2 linked regions of the Pedobacter sp. W3I1 genome follow. The protein of the gene in region 1 interacts with the protein of each later gene in a pairwise test. Links are inferred from orthologs where the notes say so. Each region holds a gene or a part of one and is shown on either strand. Other genes may lie near its edges. The genes, in order: topA and QF042_RS13215.

The links.
Region 2: the proteins of topA (region 1) and QF042_RS13215 interact in binary tests that used the Escherichia coli proteins (3 or more experiments, as listed by UniProt). The link is inferred for Pedobacter sp. W3I1 from one-to-one orthologs.

The regions. Positions count from the first base shown.
Region 1 is NZ_JAUSXN010000001.1:3,732,139-3,742,873, reverse strand. The notes cover bases 4,759-7,898. They hold topA (type I DNA topoisomerase), read right to left. Parts: upstream 7,540-7,898; coding sequence 4,978-7,539; downstream 4,759-4,977. Other genes in these bases: QF042_RS15490 (hypothetical protein), read right to left, coding at 4,759-4,765. Also shown: QF042_RS15500 (alpha-2-macroglobulin), read right to left, coding at 1-3,642; QF042_RS15495 (nuclear transport factor 2 family protein), read left to right, coding at 3,776-4,291; more of QF042_RS15490, read right to left, coding at 4,370-4,758; QF042_RS15480 (glutathione peroxidase), read left to right, coding at 8,112-8,624; aqpZ (aquaporin Z), read right to left, coding at 8,696-9,403; QF042_RS15470 (MBL fold metallo-hydrolase), read right to left, coding at 9,749-10,585; QF042_RS15465 (MarR family winged helix-turn-helix transcriptional regulator), read right to left, coding at 10,632-10,735. UniProt on the Escherichia coli protein: Releases the supercoiling and torsional tension of DNA, which is introduced during the DNA replication and transcription, by transiently cleaving and rejoining one strand of the DNA duplex.
Region 2 is NZ_JAUSXN010000001.1:3,162,792-3,173,385, reverse strand. Bases 3,675-6,673 are described here. They hold QF042_RS13215 (YigZ family protein), read right to left. Parts: upstream 5,482-6,673; coding sequence 4,867-5,481; downstream 3,675-4,866. Other genes in these bases: ribD (bifunctional diaminohydroxyphosphoribosylaminopyrimidine deaminase/5-amino-6-(5-phosphoribosylamino)uracil reductase RibD), read right to left, coding at 6,338-6,673; QF042_RS13210 (DMT family transporter), read right to left, coding at 5,468-6,337; QF042_RS13220 (nucleoside phosphorylase), read right to left, coding at 3,939-4,799; QF042_RS13225 (DUF1398 domain-containing protein), read left to right, coding at 3,675-3,788. Also shown: QF042_RS13245 (YdeI family protein), read right to left, coding at 1-258; QF042_RS13240 (RNA methyltransferase), read right to left, coding at 500-1,030; QF042_RS13235 (galactokinase), read right to left, coding at 1,097-2,263; QF042_RS13230 (aldose epimerase family protein), read left to right, coding at 2,340-3,389; more of QF042_RS13225, read left to right, coding at 3,393-3,674; more of ribD, read right to left, coding at 6,674-7,390; prmC (peptide chain release factor N(5)-glutamine methyltransferase), read left to right, coding at 7,471-8,358; site-specific tyrosine recombinase XerD, read right to left, coding at 8,507-9,406; aroQ (type II 3-dehydroquinate dehydratase), read left to right, coding at 9,456-9,872; QF042_RS13185 (glycosyltransferase family 2 protein), read right to left, coding at 10,056-10,594.

The sequences.
Region 1 (10,735 bases):
GCCAATAGTAAATGGTCCCATAAATTTAACCACCGCTTTAAAACGGTTTGCTTTTGCAGGATTTAAATTCTTGTTGATGCTACCATCACCACCAATGCTTAAAATACGTTCTAAATTTCCTCCCCACGCACCTAACACATAATCAAACAAATCCCATGTTTTTACGCCTAAACCTTCGCGGGCATAAAATGCGCCATGTGGATCTGGTGTTTTAAATCGGGTTAAGTCCAGCAAACCTTCATCTACAAGGGCAATGGTATAGGTCATTGCTTTGCCATTCTGTTCGCCCACAGTGATGGTGTTTTCGGTTTCTGGTTTAATTTTATCGGCCATTTTAATGGTCGGTTTTAAAATGGTTTGCGGATCTTCTACCGAGAGTGGAATAGCACCATACATCCTGATCGGTAAATCATTAACCGTTTGTGCATGAGGTTGTAATAAAGTAATGTTGGCAAAAACATTAGGTGCCATTTCTTTCTCCGCCTTAAACTTAAATTGCGTTTGTCCGGCTTTGGTATCTACCCAGAAGGTTTTTAATACGCGACTTCCATTTTCAATAGAAATTAATGCTCTTCCGTTTTTTCCTGTTGGGATGGTTAACGTGATGTCTTCTCCAACGGTGAATTTCTCTTTGTTGGCTGTGAAAGATAACATAGAGGCCTCTGTTGGATTGCTGCCTTGTTCGCGCTGTGCCCAGCCTGGCCAATCTACGTAAACCGATTTTCCTGTAACATGCCCACCATTTACATCGCGCACCAAAATTAAATAACGGCCCCACTCTGGTTCATCAACACGTAAATTCCAGCTTCCTTTTCCGTTGAATAAGTTTACCTGATGACTTTCAACTAGTTTGTTGTATTGGTTTTGGGTAAAGTTGGCATAGGTATACTGGTCATCCTGTTCCCACCACCAGCGCCATTGTGTTTTATATAATTCTACCTGCACGGTTTTGGTACCGCTTAAAAGTTTTCCGTCGGTATTTACATTTACAATTTCGATTTTATGCTCTTTCCCAGTAACTAGCATACCGCTTAAACGATCACCCTTTTCCGGACGGATACCTAAATAACTGCTGTATACGTGGTAAGGAATGCTGAAATTATCGATACTGAAATTACCTCCCGGTTCGAAAACTTTAGTCGTAAAATTTGCTCTTAATACGCCTGGAGCGGTATTGTTCTCATTTAAATTGGTATTGATCTGAGCCGTACCATTCTGGTTTAATGTACCTTCGAAAATGGTTTTAACCTGCGATTCGAAGTTAACCGTAGGATTATCGAAACTAAAACCTTCAAAGCCCTTAAATTTAGTTTCGGTGGTGTTTAAGTTTACATCAACCTTTGCTTTTAAATTCTGTGCAACTGCACCGAATAGCCATTTAGCCGATAGGGTAGCGGCAGATGTTCCTGCGCTTAAATATGTTTTATTGCCCACGTTGAAATCAATTTTCAAACGGTTTGGCATAACGGTTTCGATTTTTAAGGTTTTGGTGAATGTGGCACCACCCGCTTTAACTTTCGCCATCCAGTTACCCGTAGGAGCAGTACTTTCAGTAGCGGTTTTAAAGGTATAGAATCCATTTAAAGGCTTGCCATTAATCAATCTTTTGTAAAGCTGACCTTTTGGATTATAGAATTCCATCGTTACCGGATAATTGGCCGGAAGTTTTTTGAGTTTGTCTTCCAGAACGAAAGAAACAAATAAACTGTCGCCTGGTCGCCAAACGCCACGTTCTCCATAAATAAAGCCTTTTAAACCACTTTGAACAACATCGCCGCCCACATCAAACCTGCTTAATGGAAGTGAGCTTCCATCGTCCAATTTAAGGTATCCACGTTCTGAACCATTTTTGGCAATCAATAGAAAAGGTTGTCTTTTCAGATCAAACCTTGCAAAACCATCACCATCGGTTTTAGTGGTGAAAATGATCTGTTTCTGGTAATCCATTAATTCCAGGTTTACCCCACTTAATGGTTTTGCGGTTAATAAATCAGTAGCAACAATGAGCATGCTGTTGTCGTTGCCGCGTTTGGCCACCAAACCAATGTTCGAAGCAATTAGGTTTCTACTGGCCCAGCGTTGGTTGGTGTAAAATGAAGGCGTGCATGGATTGTCTTTATCACTCCATTTATAATTTTGTGGGTAATAATTGTTGTACCGCTGCCAAAAGTCATCATCTTCATCTATTTTTTCGCCATAACCTTCATATTCTCCATATTCATTTTCTTCTTCACCATCACCAACTTTTTCTTCTCCGGTTTTGCAATTGTAAGCATTGTATTCTTGTCTGAAAGCAATGGTAACCCTGTACATTGCACCTGGTTCGGTATGGATCATCTTATCAAGATCGAGCGTAAAGCGGTTCTTTTTATGGAGATTGAGCGCTTTATCCTCATCTAAACGCACTGTTTTTTGCAAAATGGGCTTTGCCACCCTGCGCAGTTCGTTTCCATCTTTGTAGCTGTTGGTTTGAAAAAACTGAGGAATGTTGTTTTCGTAAATTTTGATTACGGTTACATCAACTGCTTTTAAATTAATAGCTTCGAAAGGTAAAACAAGTTTTCCCGAATTGGGTAAAATGGTACCATTACCTGCAATGGTAACTGCTGGTAATTTATCTTCAAAAACAAGATTGGCCATTTTGCCGTTAGCCAGTTTTTTTGCATTAATATTCTCGACCCCAGCATTTACATTTAGCGCATAATTACCCTTAAGCTCTTCTGCGGCATAAACTTTAACCTGACTGGCATCAATGGTGTATCTCAAATCGCTCAGGTTACCAAGCGTGATCATGCCTGTTAAGTCCTGACCCACGCCAATTGGTTCAGAAAATTGTACCAACGCATAATCCTCTTCGCCTTGAATGGCTTTCATGTCCAGAATTTCAAATTTATTTATGGATGGAACACGGATTTCTACTTCACCTTTTTGTTCTGCATCAATAGCATCGCCATCCCAATCTATTTTTAAATTTTGGTCGTTTCCGGTCTTTTTTATACTGTCGATCGTGAATTTTGAGGTGTTTTTTGCCGGATCGTGCTCCCATTTGATTTTTAGCTTTTGATCAAAATCCAATGAAACTGTTTTCTCTATTTTGCTCGTTTCTTCTACATCAGCAGTAGCCACTTCACCAGTTAATTTCATGTAATCTAAAGCGGTATTATTTTGCGAAACCAATCCGTTTTGAGAAAGTATGATCCCTGGCGTAATCACTTTAAATTCAAAATCGAAATCTTCCAGACCTTTTTCTGTGGCAGAAACTTCTGCAAGTTTGAATGTAGCTTCGTAGTTTTTGCCGGGTTTAAGGTTCTCATCAGGTCTAAATTCTACAGTTTGTGGATCAATCCAATAGGTTTTGCCCGAGATAGAAGGAGAGAAGTCGAAAAGTTCGCGCGAATCTGCTTTGCCTAGATCCTGCATACCTGTTGCCGCATTGGCCAGGTGAACTCTAATAAAACTCTTTTTAGAAATGGTTCCAGAGGTATAAGCTTCGATATATTTTGCATAAGCCTGATTTTCTTCATGATTTTTTTTCTTTCTATTAAAATAGATAAATACAATTGCTGCTATGGAAACAGCAAGTAATCCGATGAAGAAAAATTTCTTTTTGGAGGATGACTGGTAGGTAGATGGTTGTTCCATGTTTGAAATTCGTTAAGATAAATGGGAATATAATGTTGCGGTAAAAATCAATAGATGTGCTGCAATTATCCTTTGTCACTACCAATGGTATATTCCATCCGAAAATAAACTAAAATTCACGTTAAAATAAATTATGTTGAAAATTAACGTTTATGGTTTGTTCCTTTGCATGGTTTTGGATAAGTTTACAGCATCAACCTCAATACAACCAGATATGATAAAGAAACTCTTGATTTTTTCGAGCCTGTTAATTACAGCCAATTTTTGTTTTGCACAAAAGACAAATGCAGAAAAAGAAGTTAATGATGCTGTAAACAAACTTATTAGCCTAATGATTAATCCTGATAGCTTAGGCTTAGACAAGTTGTTACTTAACAATTTGAGTTATGGGCATTCGAGTGGAAAAGTACAAACCAAACAAGAGTTTATGCACTCATTACTTTCGGGCGAATCGGATTTTGTAGATATTAATTTAACTGATCAGACTGTTGTTATTCAGAACAAAACAGCTTTGGTGCGTCATACGCTAAATGCCAAAACCAATGATAAAAATGTTCCTGGAAATGTGAAGTTGTATATTCTTTTAATCTGGAGCAAAGAAAAGTCAGGCTGGAAATTGCTTGGCAGACAAGCGGTTAAGGTGCCTTAGGTTAGTCCTTAGTCTGGAGTCCTAAGTCGTTAGTTAAGACTCCTGACTCCAGACTAACGACTCCGGACTATTTTATCATCACCCCCCAGGTCTGTTTACTAATGGAATTTTAATCAGATTAGAATCGATGATGCTTTCAGGCAGAAAAATAAATTTCTTATCATAAATGGTACTACCAATGTAATAGCTTAGCCAGTATTCGTTAGTTAAGCCAAAAACTTCAGGATCGATAGCTTCTACTCCTGCAAAAGAATTGGCCTCCATGTCGCCAACCATGTGTCGCAAAATTGAAGTTTTGACTTGTTTACCATCCTTTTCACCATAACCTTTAGAGCTGATTAAAACATTGGTTATTGGCTCATTTTTTAAGTTGACAAGATAAACCGTCCAGCTTGTTACTTCTGGTGTTTCGCCCATCAATACCACGGCCATTGCAATATCTTCGACTATATTTTCTGGTAAATCTGCTTTCAATTTTTTAAAATTATTGAATGAGTGAATGATAGAATTATTGAATATCCGTCTAATCCTAAACTATTTTATCTCTAATCAATGTTATCACCTGATCTCGTCGAAATAAAATAATAAATCTCCTTCGACAGGCTCAGGATGACAATACTTACAATTTAATTTTATCCAATTTATCTTGGCAATCCAAAAATCCTTTAATCCTGGCTAATCCTGGCCTATTTTTTCTTCGCTACAGCCTTTTTAGCTGGTGCTTTTTTCTTTGCCGGAGCTTTTTTCTTCGTTTCGAAAGCGTTAGGCACCTGCTCAACAATCATTTTTTTAACCACTTCTAAATCAATATCAACCAATTCTTCTGGTGTATATTTTTGCTTGGTAGCCTCGTTATTCCTTAGTTTGAGCATCAGTTTACCAAAACGGATAAATGGTCCCCAGCGGCCATTTTCGATAGATATTTTTTCAGCATCCCAGGTTTTAATAAAACGGTTGGCTTCTTTTTCTACTTTTTTGCCAATTAAGGTATTAATATCTTCTTGTGATAAGTTATCGAAATCGTATCCTTTAGCAGGAATATTGATAAATAGATCGTTCCATTTAATAAACGGACCAAAACGGCCTTTGCCTTTTGTTACGCCTAAACCTTCGTAGTGTGCAATTGGTGCATCATCATCCATTTTCTGTTTGATGATTTCAACTGCTCTATCATAAGTAACCGATAAAGGGTCTTCGTTTTTAGGAAGCGAAATAAAACTATCGCCCCATTTTACGTAAGGTCCAAAACGGCCAACCCCAATCATTACTTCTTTGCCTTCAAAATCAGGAAGTTGGAAAGGTAATTTAAACAGCTCTAACGCATCATCTAAAGTAATGGTTGCAACAGATTGTGTGCGCATTAAGCTAGCATAGCGAGGTTTTTCTTCTTCATCAAGTTCTCCGATTTGAACCAATGGTCCAAATTTACCAACCTTGGTGTATACATTTTTACCAGTTGCCGGATCTAAACCCAATAAACGCTCGCCTGTAGCACGTTCAGCGGTTTCTAAAGTAGTTTCTACTTCACTATGAAAAGGACTATAGAACGAGTGCAGCATTTTAGTCCACTCTTGTAAACCCTGGGCAATTTCATCAAATTCTTTTTCTACTTTAGCGGTGAAGTTAAAATCGACGATACCTTTGAAATGTTCTACCAGGAAATCGTTTACTACTTCACCTATATCAGTAGGAAAGAGTTTCTGTTTCTCCGCACCTGTAATTTCTGATTTTATTTCTTTTTTTACTTGTCCATCAGCTAAAATGATAGAAGTAAACTTACGTTGTTTACCATCTCTATCTTCTTTAACCACATAACCACGGTTTTGTACGGTAGAAATGGTTGGTGCATAAGTAGACGGGCGGCCAATGCCCAGTTCTTCTAATTTCTTAACTAAACTGGCCTCAGTATATCTTGCCGGCGGACGTGAATAACGTTCTGTCGCCTGCATTTCTTTCAAAAATAATTCTTGTCCTTTGGCTAAAGGAGGTAAAATGGCACCCCCTTCTTTTTCTTCGTTTTCTTCATCATCAGTAGATTCCAGATAAACTTTTAAGAAACCATCGAATTTTAATACTTCACCTTCGGCAACTAAATGCTCTTTGCGGGTAGAAGCAGTAATCTGTGCAGTAGTTTTTTCGAACAAAGCTTCACTCATTTGTGATGCAATAGAACGTTTCCAGATTAAATCATATAAACGTTTTTCTGAAATATCTCCATCTACAGTATGCCTGTCGAAATATGTCGGGCGGATGGCTTCGTGAGCTTCTTGCGCACCAGCCGATTTTGTTTTATAAACGCGATGTTGGTGATATTTATCGCCGTAAGCAGATTTAATTTCAGCAGCAGCTGCATTTAATGCAGTTTCTGATAAGTTTACAGAGTCTGTTCTCATGTAGGTAATCTTACCTGCTTCGTACAGTCTTTGTGCAACCTGCATAGTCCTGGCTACCGAAAAACCTAATTTTCTGGAAGCTTCTTGTTGTAAGGTTGAGGTGGTGAACGGGGCAGCAGGATTACGTTTTGCCGGCCTTGTTTCTAAACTGGTAATGTCGAACCTGGCATTTACACAGTCTTGTAGAAATTTTTCAGCATCAGCCTCATTTTCGAAACGTTGTGGTAATTCTGCTTTTACGATTTCTTTTCCTTTGCCGGTAGAAAACTGAGCTGTGATTTTATAGGCAGCAGCTGAATTAAAATTTAAAACTTCCCTTTCTCTATCAACAATTAAACGTACGGCTACTGATTGTACGCGGCCAGCAGACAATGATGGTTTTACCTTTTTCCATAATACCGGAGAAAGTTCGAAACCTACCAAACGATCTAATACACGGCGTGCCTGTTGGGCATTTACCAGATTATAATCAATTCCACGCGGACTCTCAATTGCTTTTAAAATGGCTGGCTTGGTAATTTCATGAAAAACAATTCGTTTTGTTTTCTCCACTTTTAGGCCTAAAGTTTCGAATAAGTGCCACGAAATAGCTTCCCCCTCACGGTCCTCATCGGATGCTAGCCATACCATTTCGGCTTCCTTAGCTAGTTTTTTCAATTCGGCGACAATGTTTTTCTTGTCGGCAGGCACTTCGTAAGTTTGGGCAAAATTATTCTTGATATCAATCGCCATATCGCCCTTAACTAAATCCCTGATATGGCCATAGCTAGATTTCACCAGGAAATCTTTGCCTAAATAGCCTTCTATAGTTTTAGCTTTTGCGGGTGACTCGACGATTAATAAATTTTTGGCCATGAAATACGTTTTTGTGCAAATAAAGCTATAATTAAAGTATAAATCCAAACCCGAGGAGAATTTAATACATTTTTTTTATTAAATGCAGAGGAAATATATTGGTTTTAATGTGGTTTTAATCTTTTTTTGGAAAGCAATATTAGTAATTTATAGGTAAGGTTTTGTCCCGCTCTTTGCTACAAATCCTCAACCTCGTTCCTCGGTCTGCGGGTTTTCCGCTTCGGTCGGGTTTAGGTGGCTTGCTTAGTGCTGCTATGCGTGTTTTAATAGCGTTGTGCCAAGCTGAATGTACAAAAGAGCAACAGACTTTGTTAATTAAACCCGATAGAGCTGAATAGCCCGGAGCGCAGCGAGGACTATAAGTGATAGCGGGGCCGTAAACCGCCAAGAACCACTGCCTTCAATTTCTTAATCAAAAAAAGACTCTTCATTTGAGCGATGAAATACATATTTTCATTTCCAAATCATGATAAGTTAGTTTGTATGCCTAATTTGATACATTTAATTTACAACAACATTACGGCATCGAAAACTATTTGTGCCTATATTCGTATATAAAAATAAAAAAAAAGATGATCAGCACAATTTTAATCCTATTAAACTTATTGGTGTCGCCACCAAAAAATGTTTACGATTTCAGCTTTAAAACCATTGATGGTAAAGAAATTAAGCTATCGAAATTTAAAGGCAAAAAAATCTTAATTGTTAACACAGCTTCTAAATGTGGTTTTACCCCACAGTACGAGGATTTAGAAAAACTGCAGAAACAATATGGTAAAAAAGTGGTATTAATTGGTTTTCCGGCGGGTAACTTTGGTGGACAGGAGTTTTCTACCAATGCAGAGATTAAAGAATTTTGTACCGGGAAGTATAATGTTTCGTTTTTGCTTGCCGAGAAAAGTAGTGTTAAAGGTGATGATATCAGTCCTTTGTTTAAGTATTTAACTTCTCAGACCAATACTGAAGAGCAAGGCGATATTAAATGGAATTTTGAGAAATTCTTAATCAACGAAAAAGGAGAATTGGTACACCGTTTCCGCTCTAAAACAAAACCTACAGACGAAGCGATTGTTAAAAACTTATAGAAGTTTAGCGTTTAGGGGTTAGCGTTTAAATACTAACCTCTAAACCCTAAACTATTACTCTTTTCATAAGTCTAGTTTTTCTCCAGAACAGTTTTCCAAACTAAGGCACTTAGTGCTGCACCAATAATCGGTGCTACAATAAAGAGCCAAACCTGGCTTAATGCTTCTCCGCCAACCAATAGGGCAGGGCCAATACTTCTGGCGGGATTTACTGATACGCCAGTTACCGGGATGCCTACAATATGAATGAGTGTTAAACTTAAACCAATTGCTAGTCCGGCAAAGCCCCCATTGATGTTTTTCGTAGAGGTTGAGCCGAAAATAACCAATAAGAAAATAAAGGTGAGTACAATTTCTGCAATAAAACCAGCCTGTAAGCTGTAATGCTGTGGAGATAATGCTGCAAAACCATTTTGCCCTAACCCGTTTGCCGTTAAAGAATATTCTGCCTTTCCTGAGGCAATTTGTAATAAAATAAATGCACCTGCTAGGCCACCTAATACCTGCGCAACAATATAATAGGCAGCTTCGCCAATTTTCATGCGACCTGCTATTACCATTCCGATAGAAATGGCCGGATTAATGTGACAGCCTGAAATGTGCCCTATTGCATAAGCCATTGCGGTAACTGATAAACCAAAGGCAAATGATATACCTAATAAGCCTACTCCGGTTGTGCCATTTGCGCCAGCTATAACCGCGCTACCACAGCCCATTAAAACCAACACGAGCGTGCCTAGAAACTCGGCACTGAATTTAGAAAGTTTACTTGTCTCCATATAATTATTATTTTAAAAGGTTTAAATATTATATCCGGATGATTGCCTATCGAATATAACTAAAAATTTAGAATATAAAATGGAATAGATGCTGGCGATTTTAGCCTGAATGAATTGAAAAGTTTTAGACAAGAGAAAGGGGCTTAAATCCATAAGCCCCCAATAAACCAAACAAACTATTTATGAAGTCTATATAAAACGCCTGTCGGAATAAAAAGTTTCGTAAAAATTAAATTATTTGCTGTTATTATAGCTTTGCCAGGCCAATTGCAGTTTATGGCTTAAAATAAGCCATACTGTAACCCAATTGATAGAACAGGGTTGGTTGTTTTTGACTTTAGTATGTTAAAACAGGTTAAGTTGCGCTGGCTGGTGTAGACTAGGATCGAAATGATAAACTTCAGGTGTGTTTTGCGTATTGCTAACGTAATAGAGCGCGGTCTCCTCGTATCTTGAAGCTACTTTAACAAAGGTATCACCAGCAACATTTTTAAATAGTTTTTCAACCAGTTCAGGATCGTTATTATCTTTTGATAGATGACTCAATAAAAGATGACTCATGTACGAGGGTTTGTGATTGGTGAAAAGCTCCAGTGCCTGTGCATTGCTCAAGTGGCCATGTCCGCTCGTGATCCTTCTTTTTAGAAAATAAGGGTATCTTCCATTTTCTAACATTTCAGTGTCGTAGTTGGCTTCTAAGAACGCTGCATGGCAGTTTTTAAAATGACTGATTAAACGATCGCAAACGGCACCGATATCCGTAAAAACGCCAACTCTTACATCATTGCATTCTACAGTAAAACTATACGGATCTGCAGCATCATGGAATTTAGAGAAAGCAGAGATTTTTAAATCGCCAATTTGGATGTTTTGTAGATGGTTTAATGAAAAGGTATTGTTTTCATCTAAAAAAAGACGACTGCTTTTTAGGGTGGCCGTACTGATGTACACAGGAAGTTTGTGTTTTTTTGCAAAAACCGCTAAACCTTTAATGTGATCGCTATGTTCGTGCGAGATAAAAATTGCCTTTACCTTACTTATAGGTAAACCCAAACGGTTCATTCGTGTTTCAACCTCTTTACAGGTTAGACCAATATCAACCAAAACAGCTTCATTGTCATTACCTACATAGTAACAATTGCCATTACTGCCCGAATTGATTGATGTAAAATATAGTGCCATTTTCAGCCTGCAAGATAAGGCTTATTTGGCTAAGGAAAAAGGAAAACTATACTCTTACACCGTTGTGTTCTACTAAACGCGAAAGCAGGGGCAGGAAAGCCTGAATCAGGTTGATTTCTTCTGAAGAAAAGATTTTTTCCATGGTTTGTA
Region 2 (10,594 bases), 570 kb from region 1 along the record:
CGTTTTCTTAGGATAAAAGATCCAAATAATACTTTTAGCATCAATATATTTAAGGTTCTTTTTAATCTGCTGATCGAGCAGATCTTTGTTGAGGGTGAAAGCGATTAATACATTAAACTCAGCTTCTTCCTCATCATATTTTATTATAATATTTGAAGGGATATCGCCAAATATAGCACCCGCTTGCTCTGGAGCATTAGCTACCTTAATCACGTTACCAGGTTTTACCTGAAGTTTTTTTAAGAATAAATTTTCCATTTTATAAGTTAAATTTTAGCCATGGATTCATGGAGAAACACGGAAATGTTTTCTTCTTTTTTTTATTGCATCGGATGACTCTGTGTTCTTCGCGCCTTTTCTCTGTGTTCTTTGTGGTTAAAAAAATAGCCACGGATTCACGGAAAAACACGAAAATGTTTTCTTCTTTTTTTTATTGCATCTCATGACTCTGTGTTCTTCGCGCCCTTTTCTCTGCGTTCTTTGCGGTTAAATAGGCGGGTTACAGCCTCAATTTAGCGAAGAAATCCCAAAAAACAATACCGGCAGAAATTACAATATTAAAAGAATGTTTAGTTCCAAACTGAGGGATTTCGATACACTCATCAATTTTGGCCATTACTTCATCGCTCACGCCATCAACTTCGTTCCCAAAGATCAATGCATATTTTTTACCCGGATCGGGCTGGAAAGTGTTCAGCATGGTGCTGTTTTCAGCTTGTTCTATTGCAACAATCTCGTAACCCAAAGCCCTTAAGGCATCAACGGCCTGCAAAGTATCGGTATAATGAATCCAATCAACAGATTGCGTAGCGCCTAATGCTGTCTTCTCAATTTCGCGGTGCGGTGGTTGAGCGGTAATACCACAAAGTATCACTTTTTCTAACGCAAATCCGTCTGCTGTACGGAAAACCGAACCTACATTATGCATACTGCGGACATTATCCAAAACCACTACCACAGGTAGCTTTTCCTGTGCTTTAAACGCTTCAATATCCGCACGGTTTAATTCGTCTAATTTTAATTTTCTCATTATTTTTTTAAAAGGATTACACAGATGGAGGGATTACACCGATTGGATGTAATTTCGGAACTATGTTTATCCTTGGGCATTTGTTATTAAATATGGACCATTGCCTATTTCACTAATGTAAATGGCAGCAGGGTAGCCGATCTGATCGACGTAATAATCAGTTAAATGTTTTGCAAAGTCTTCTTCAAAGCCTTTCTCTAACAAAGCTATTGCACAACCACCAAATCCGGCACCCGTCATACGGGCACCGATTACATGCTCATAATCTGTGCAAAAATCTACTAATGCATCCAGTTCTTTTCCACTTACTTCATAGAGCGTTCTTAACGATTCGTGCGAGGCGTACATCAGGCGGCCAAACTCTTCCAGGTTTCCTCCATTTAATGCTTTAGCCGCTAAATGAACACGATCATTTTCTTTAACTACGTGCGTAGCACGATTTAAGATCGTTTTATCTGTTATTACATGACTGTGAAGCGCAAATTTCTCAGCGGTTAATTCGCAAAGATAATGAAGGTTTATTTCTTCGTTTAATAGTTTTAATGCCGTTTGGCATTCTGCAACACGTTCATTATACTTAGAATCAGTCAATTCGCGTGGTTTATTGGTATTAATGATGGCCAAAACATAATTACCGAGATCAACATCAACCATTTTGTATTTTAAGGTTTCACAATCTAACACAATGGCTTTGTTTTTTTCTCCAAAAGCAACGGCAAACTGATCCATAATACCCGAATTTAGGCCGATAAAATCGTTCTCTACACGTTTCGCTATTTTAACCAGTTCAAGCTTGTCGTAACCCAGATTGAAATAATTATTTAATGCATAAGCAGTGGCTATTTCTATAGAAGCTGAAGAAGATAAACCAGAACCGATTGGAATGTTTCCATAAAATAGAAAATCCAGTCCTTTAATTATTTTTCCATCCTTAATAAATTCATTAATTACGCCGATGGGGTAATTTGCCCATAAGCTACCATCTTTTTCGTTTATAGTATTGCTTGCTACCGCCGTTTGAACATCGAAGTTTAGACTTTTAAACCTAAATCTGCTCTCGTTATTCGGGGCAATGGCTACCCATGTTCCTAAGGTAATGGCACAAGGCATAACCAAACCGCCATTATAATCAATATGTTCCCCAATGAGGTTAACCCGCCCAGGTGTAAAATAAATGGCATCAGCTTTTTTATGGTATTGCCCGGCAAATTTTTCCTGTAGGTTAATGTTCATTTGGCTAAAATATATTTATAAAAAGCATTAATAATAGTATGTTTGTTTACGAAACAAAAGCCCTAAGTTACAATTTATGAGCGTTCAGCAAATACCTACCGGAAAAATTATTGATGGCGAAGAAGTTATCGCAATCGAACTCACCAATAGCAAAGGCACTTATGTCAAAATATTCAATTATGGTACCATTATCAACAAATTTGTAGTTAAGAATGCCAAAGGCGAAAAACAGGATATCGTTCTTGGTTTCGATACATTTGACGAATACCTCAATCCGGCTTATTTGGCAAACTACCCTTATTTTGGTGCTATCATTGGCCGATATGCCAACCGCATAAAAAATGGAAAATTCATTATTGATGATGAAACCTATCAGTTGGCACAAAATGCCGGTACCGATACACTGCATGGAGGTATAGTTGGCTTTGATAGAAAAGTTTGGGATATTGTTGAAATTAATGATGGACCACAATCTTCGGTTACCCTGCAATATGAAAGTATAGATGGAGAGGAAAATTTTCCTGGGAACCTGATTGTTGATTTAACTTTCGAACTTACTGAAAATGATGAATTGATTTTAAGTTATGAAGCAGAAACGGATAAAGCTACAGCCATAAACTTAACACACCATAGTTATTTTAATCTGGCTCCTGAGGGTGGAAATATCAAAAACCATAAACAACAGATTTTTGCTTCAAATTATTTAGAGCAAGATGATAATTATTCGGTAACAGGTAAATTGATCCCTGTTGAAGGTACTCCTTTGGATTTTATCAAATCTAAAGCGATAGGGCAGGATTGGAATGAGGATGAAGGCTATGATCAAACTTTCGTTTTGGATAAGATCTATGGCGATTTATCGCTGGCTAGTAAAACAATTGAAGAGGAAAGCGGTTTAGTTTTAAGCGTATACACTACAGAACCGGTAGCCCATTTGTACACAGCGAAATATTTAGGGGTAAAGAACGGCAAAGATGGAAAAGATTATGATAGTTATGATGCTTTTTGTGTAGAAACACAACACCATCCAAATGCCGTTAATATTCCAACATTTCCTAGTACCATTTTAAGACCAGATGGCCTGTACACGCAAACAACAATTTACAAAGTTTCATTAAACAGATAATTTATGTTCACGATCGAAAACATCCAGGCAGCAGAATCAAAAATTAAAACTGGTGCAGATTTTCCTCAGTTTATAAAAGAAATTAAGGAAATGGGTGTTAAGCGGAACGATGTTTACGTATCAAACGGCTTATCGATTTATTTTGATGATGAAGATAATGCTCAACAAGTAAGTCCTGATGAATATCCAACACTGACGATCAACACTGCATCTTCTTCTGATAAATTGGCGCATGCGTTGAAAATACACCAGGAGGGAGAAACTGATTATTTTACATTTTGCAAGCAAGCGGCAGATGCGGGTGTTGAAAAATGGGTAGCTGATCTGGATGAGATGACTTGTACTTATTTAGATGCCGAAGGTAATGAATTGGTGAAAGAAACAATACCAACAGTATAAAAATATTCCGTGGTGTCAGATGTTGCCATCTGACACTTCTTTTTTTTGTATAAATTCATGTTTTAGAGGTTTGTGCGCGCTGGGCTTATTTTTGACCATCTGAGACATCTTAGAACATTTAAGTTAATATTAGTGATGACTCCGCCATAACTAAATCCTTTCAAGTACCATTTTTATAGCTTGTTCTACTATTTTATTCGGTTCTTTGCTAAATTCAAATTTTATCCTGCTGGCTAGAATGGCATTAATAGAAAGTGCTTTATGGCCCAAAACCTTAGCTAAAGCATAAATTCCGGCAGTTTCCATCTCTAAATTAGTAATCCGGTATTGGTTACTCTTAAAACTGTTAATCAAGCTAATAAAATCGGGAACCGCGTTTTTAGCACGTACAATTCTACCCTGTGGAGCATAAAAGCCAGGCGCTGTAATGGTGATACCATGAACCATATCTTTGCCAATGGTATTTAACAGGCCTTCGTCGGCAGCAGTTAAATAGGGGTTCATATTTTTAAGGTGACCAAAATGGGCCTTAATATCATCCATTAAAAGCTGCTCATCACCAGATAATTGCTGGAGATAGTAATTCATTAGAGCATCCATCCCTAAGCCATAAGAGGAAGCCAAAATCGTTCCCATTGGAATATCCGGCTGAACAGCACCAGAGGTACCCACTCTGATCATATTTAATGAGGTAAGCTCTTTTTTAATTTCACGGGTTTCAAAATTAACATTAACCAATGCATCTAATTCATTGAAAACGATATCAATATTATCGGTACCAATCCCTGTTGAGAGCACGGTAACGCGTTTTTTACCTAAATAACCCGTGTGGGTAATAAATTCGCGTTTGCCTTTTTTAAATTCTATTTTATCGAAATATTTACTTACCTCGCCAACGCGGTCAGGATCGCCAACGGTAATTATAGTATCAGCAATATCACCTGGTAAAAGGTTTAGATGGTATATGCTGCCATCAGGATTGATAATTAAGTCGCTTTCGGATATTTTCATATTTGGTTTATCTTGCCCGCTGATCAACGTAGATTTTATCGGTGTTCACTCTTTTAATCTGTGGTTATTAAATCGTTTCCAGGTATTTTAATTTAACACCCTCAATTTTATCAAATTTACTTAAAACCTGATTGAGTTGTGCTTTTCTCACTTCAAATTTCAATATACAATCCATATCAAATTGTTGTCCTAAGATCAGCAAGTTTTCTTCTTTACTCAATTTCATCACCTCGTTCATTTGCAGGTATTCGAAATGCGCTTCGTAAACATCGTTAACCGTTTTGTTAATAATGGTAGATGCATTAATTGCTTCTATACTAGCGGTTTTATATGCATTAATTAAACCAGGTACGCCAAGTAATGTACCGCCAAAATAACGTACTACCACAATTAGGATATTAGTCAGGTCTTCTGATAATAAACAGTTTAGGATTGGCCTGCCCGCAGTACCCGAAGGTTCGCCATCATCATTAACCCTAAAAACAGACCGGTCAGGTGTCAGGCGATAAGCATAACAAAAATGATTGGCCTTAACATGTTCTGCACGAAGTTTGGTAATAATCGGCTTTATTTCTAATTCACTATGGATAGGGTAGGCATAAGCAATAAATTTGCTGCCTTTATCCCGAAATATACCTTCTGAAGTACTTTCGATGGTTTTATATGAATCATCGAACAGCATTCTGTGATAGTGTAATGAAGATAACGGCTGCAATTGCCAAAATTATACCTGCGTAATTTAATTTACTTAGTTTTTCTTTAAATACAATTACTCCAATTAAGGTACCTGCAATAATTACTCCTAAATTCATAGCTGCAAAAACGGTAGATGGATTTTCGGCCAATGCTTTATGGGCCTTCATGTAAAAAAGGATATTCCCAAAATTGAAAAAGCCTAAAATGAATCCACAAAGCACATTTACCATCTGTATTTTTATTTTGCCGGCCAGCACCATCGAAATTACGATCAGCAATGAAACAATAAAAGCCAGGCAAAAAACAGTAAAAAGCGAAGTGGTATAAGGCAATTCTTTATATAATGCAATTTGTTTAAAAAGAACATCGATTACCCCAAAACCGACGAAAACCATAATGGGATAAAGCAGGCTTCCTTTACTGCTTTCTTTTTGATCAGATTTCCGAAGAAAGGTTAAGAAAATAGCCACAAAACCGATCGCCAGACCAATAATCTTCAGGTTATTAAAATCTTCTTTAAAGATAAAATAAGCTGCCAGTATCGGGATAAATAGTGATAAACGTTGTGCGATATCGGTTTTAACAATGCCAAGATTTTTTACCGATGCTGCAAGGAATAAAAATATCGACGGCAACAGGATAGCCAAGGCAATATAAATTGGCCATGGTGCGGTAGAGGTGATTAGTTTAACATCGGGCTTAAAAAAAAGAAAACAAAAGCTTAATGCAGCAAGGTAATTGATGGTAACGGCTTGAATGATACTGATTTGGTACCGCTTGGCCAGCTTTAATAAAACGGCTACAGTAACACTACAGCAAATGCTTAAAATAATGTAAATCATTTATTTGATGTCGTTTAGATAGATAGAGAGTTTGTCATTTCCAATTTGTACTGCTTCCTGCAGATTTCCATTAATATTTGGAGAAGAAACACCCTCGCTCCAGCTGGTAGATGAAGTAAAAATACGTGCTTCATCCCATAGATTAGTACTTAAAAATTGATTTAAAATATTGGCGCCACCTTCAATAATTACCGATTGTATATCCATCAGATAAAGCTGAAAAGCAATTTTTTGCGCTAAATAAAAGTGCATATCCTCCATTTGGATATAATGGATATTCGCTATGACATCAGTTTTAACCTCATTAAAGATAATGGTTTTGGCTGCTGCATTAAAAATATGATTGGTTACTGGCACCTGAAGGTTCTTGTCGATTACCAGACGGATGGGATTTTTACCGGGCCATTCACGCGAAGTTAACTGCGGGTTATCCATAATGGCAGTCTGTTTACCAATCAGGATTGCATCTTCTTCGCTACGCCATTGATGAGCTAAACGTTTGGCCAAGGCACCACTGATCCATTTCTGGTGACCATCTTTTGTTGCGAAATAGCCATTCGCGGTTTCTGCCCATTTTAAAATAATATATGGCCTTTGCTTTTGGATCCTCGTAAAAAATCTTCTGTTGAAATAACGGCATTCATCATCCAAAATCCCACTCACCACTTCAATTCCTGCATTTCTGAGTTTCTCGATGCCTTTGCCATCAACACCAGAAAAAGGGTCTCTATTGCCAATCACTACCTTCTTTAATTGGTGTTTTACCAATAAATCGGCACAGGGAGGTGTTTTGCCAAAATGCGCGCAAGGCTCCAGGTTAACATAAGCGGTAGCCTGTTTCAATAGATTTTCGGCCTCATTACCATGTTTATCAAAAACAGCTTTAACGGCATTGGCTTCGGCATGTGATTTTCCATATTCCTGATGATATCCTTCTCCAATAATTTTGCCATCTACAACAATAACACAGCCAACCATTGGGTTTGGACTAACGTTTCCCAAAGCCAGGGCGGCTAAGTCCAGACAGCGTTTTATATAAAATTCATCGCTCATTAGGGCAAAAGTAGTAAAAAAAGAGTCATGGCCTTATCAAAAGAGATCTGTTATCATCTCAAATAAGTAATTTTGTAAATATGAAGATAGGAGAATTAGCGGAGCATTACGAACTAGAACTTGAGCAATTATACGATAGTAATGAAGCAAAAGCATTATTTAGTATTGCTGCCGGAAAGGTTTTAGCCTTATCTTCAGGTAAACTGATCATACAAAAAGATATCGATATCAGTTTTATCAATATGCAAAAACTTTTGAGCATCCTTAATGATTTGCAAATCGGAAAACCCATTCAACATATTTTAGAAGAAGCCCATTTTTACGGCTCTGTATTTAAAGTCAACGAACATGTACTGATCCCGAGGCCAGAAACAGAAGAATTGGTTGATTGGATGATTTCAGATAACAGTTCGCAGTTTTCAGTTAACAGTAACCATAAAATCAGTATTCTTGATATTGGAACTGGCTCTGGATGCATTCCCATCACACTTAAAAAACATTTGCCAGAAGCTGAAGTATCTGCCTTAGATGTTTCTGCCGATGCCATTGTTGTGGCCAAGCAAAATGCAAAACAACTGGGTGTAAAAATCAAGTTTATTGAAGCAGATATTTTGAGTTTTAAAACTGAAGAAAAATTTGACGTCATAGTAAGTAATCCACCTTATATCAGGGATTTAGAGAAAGCAGATATGCATAATAATGTGTTGGTGTACGAACCACATTTGGCCTTGTTTGTGAGTAATGAAAACCCATTAATATTTTATAAAGCTATTGCTGATTTTGCAAGAACAAACTTAAAACCTAACGGACACCTTTATTTCGAGATCAACGAATATTTAGGTAATGAAACTCTTGAAATGTTAGCTGCTAAAGGATTTATTGATATTGAGTTAAGGCAAGATATGCAAGGGAAGGATAGGATGGTTAAAGCTGTAAGTCCGATGTCAGAGGTCGGGAGTCAGAAGTAACCGAGCAATGGTATGAGCTTTCTCCGTTCGTCCTCCTGATCAGATAGTTATCGGATTTGTTTCAGGATCTATAACTGAAGAGTTATAGCATCGACGGATTACATTAAAGGTGCTTTGGTCTTTTAGCTTTAGTCTTTCTGCTCTTCAACTAAGATCTCGGATGAAACTGCGTAATCACCTCTCTTAAATAATCTCTATCAATGTGTGTATAAATTTCTGTAGTGGTAATACTCGAATGGCCCAACATTTCTTGTACGGCTCGCAAATCAGCACCACCTTCAATTAAATGTGTAGCGAACGAATGCCTTAAGGTATGCGGACTAATCGTTTTCTTTAATCCGGTAGATATTGCCAGGCTTTTAATCAGGTTAAAAATCGAAATGCGCGAGAGTTTAGCGCCAAAGCGGTTCAAAAAGATAAAATCTTCATGCCCCTTTTTAATATTTGCATGCACCCTAACTTCGTTAATGTAAATATCGAGCAGCTTTAAGGCTACGCTTCCAATGGGCACTAAACGCTCTTTATTTCCTTTTCCAATTACCTTTATAAATTCGATCTTCGGGAACAGATTCGAGATCCTTAATTCGGTTAATTCAGTTACCCGTAAACCACAGCCATATAAAACCTCCATAATGGCTTTATTACGCATCCCCTCGGGTTTAGAAGCATCAATGGCCTCTATAAGTTTATTGATCTCATAAATATTCAAAGTATCGGGCAATTTTCTGCTGAGTTTTGGTGCTTCAAGCAATGTTGTAGGATCATTTGAAATCACATCTTCGAGCATTAAATAGGCGAAGAAAGCTTTTAGTCCGGAGATTACCCGAGCCTGTGTACTGGCTTGCATACCCAACTCATTCAGCCAGGAGATAAAGGATTTTAGATCAGTTATGGCAACGTCAGTTAATTTGGGCTCTTTAGTTAGAGATTTAAAATACTGGCTCAATTTGTCAATATCACTCAAGTAAGCCTCGACAGAATTACCAGATAACGATCGCTCCAGCTTTAAATACGATTTAAATCCTTTAATATATGATGGCCAAAGCATGCTTTTATTTAAGATTTTTTATAACATTGCAACGTTACAACATTATATTATGAAAATACAAATTATTAACGGGCCAAACTTAAACTTATTAGGTGTTCGCGAGCCATCTATTTACGGAAGCACCAGTATTGAAGATTATATTAAAGAATTAAAAACGGTTTATCCTGATATTGAAATTGAATATTATCAGAGTAATGTGGAAGGCGAAATTATTAATAAACTGCATGAAGTTGGTTTTAGTTATGATGGGGTAGTACTAAATGCCGGCGGTTATACACATACCTCTGTAGCGATTGCTGACGCGATTGCGGCAATTAAAACGCCAGTAGTAGAAGTACACATTTCAAATATATATTCAAGAGAAGAATATCGACATGTTTCTTTAACCGGCAAAAACTGTCAAGGTGTTTTAACAGGTTTTGGTATAAAAGGTTATCGTTTGGCTATTGAAAGTTTGTTGATTTAATCAATTCTATTATTTCTGTCAGATGGCAACATCTGACAGGACTCCAGATCAAAAGAAATCCGTGATCGTCATTTCGAGCGGAGTGCAACGTAGTCGAGAAATCTATAACGGCTAATTAAAAAGATTCTCCATTCCGCTACCGATGAAAAATCGGTGAGCTTCAGTCGAAATGACGCAAGGTTCTTACTTCAAATTCGAGAAATATTTAATCTTCTTAATAAAAAATGCCCAAACAATGCTATTGTTGTATACTCCTGTATGTTGACTATATGCTTTTTGAACGGCTTTTCGCTTTTTGCTTGTTTTTGAAAGCGATTTAAGAAAATGCCAGTGGCCTTTGCTCACCGCCATTGTAAATTTAGACTTTCCGGTTAGCAAAAAGTGCCACCATGCAATAAAATCAATAAAAAATCTGATCGTAATTCGGAAAATGGCATCGCCAGCAGGAAGATTTTTCTGCATGATGATTAGGTTGTTTCTAAAATTAAGATAGGTTTTAAAGGGATTCTCTGTTTGCAATGTTCCACCGCCTACATGGTAAACTTCGGCATCCGGGCAGTACATAATCTTGTAATTGAGGTTCTTTAAACGCCAGCAAAGATCTATCTCCTCCATATGTGCAAAAAGATCGGCATCTAAACCTCCGGCTTCTTCCCAGCATTTACTTTTAATAAAAAATGCCGCCCCACTTGCCCAAAAAACTTCTGTTGTATCATTGTACT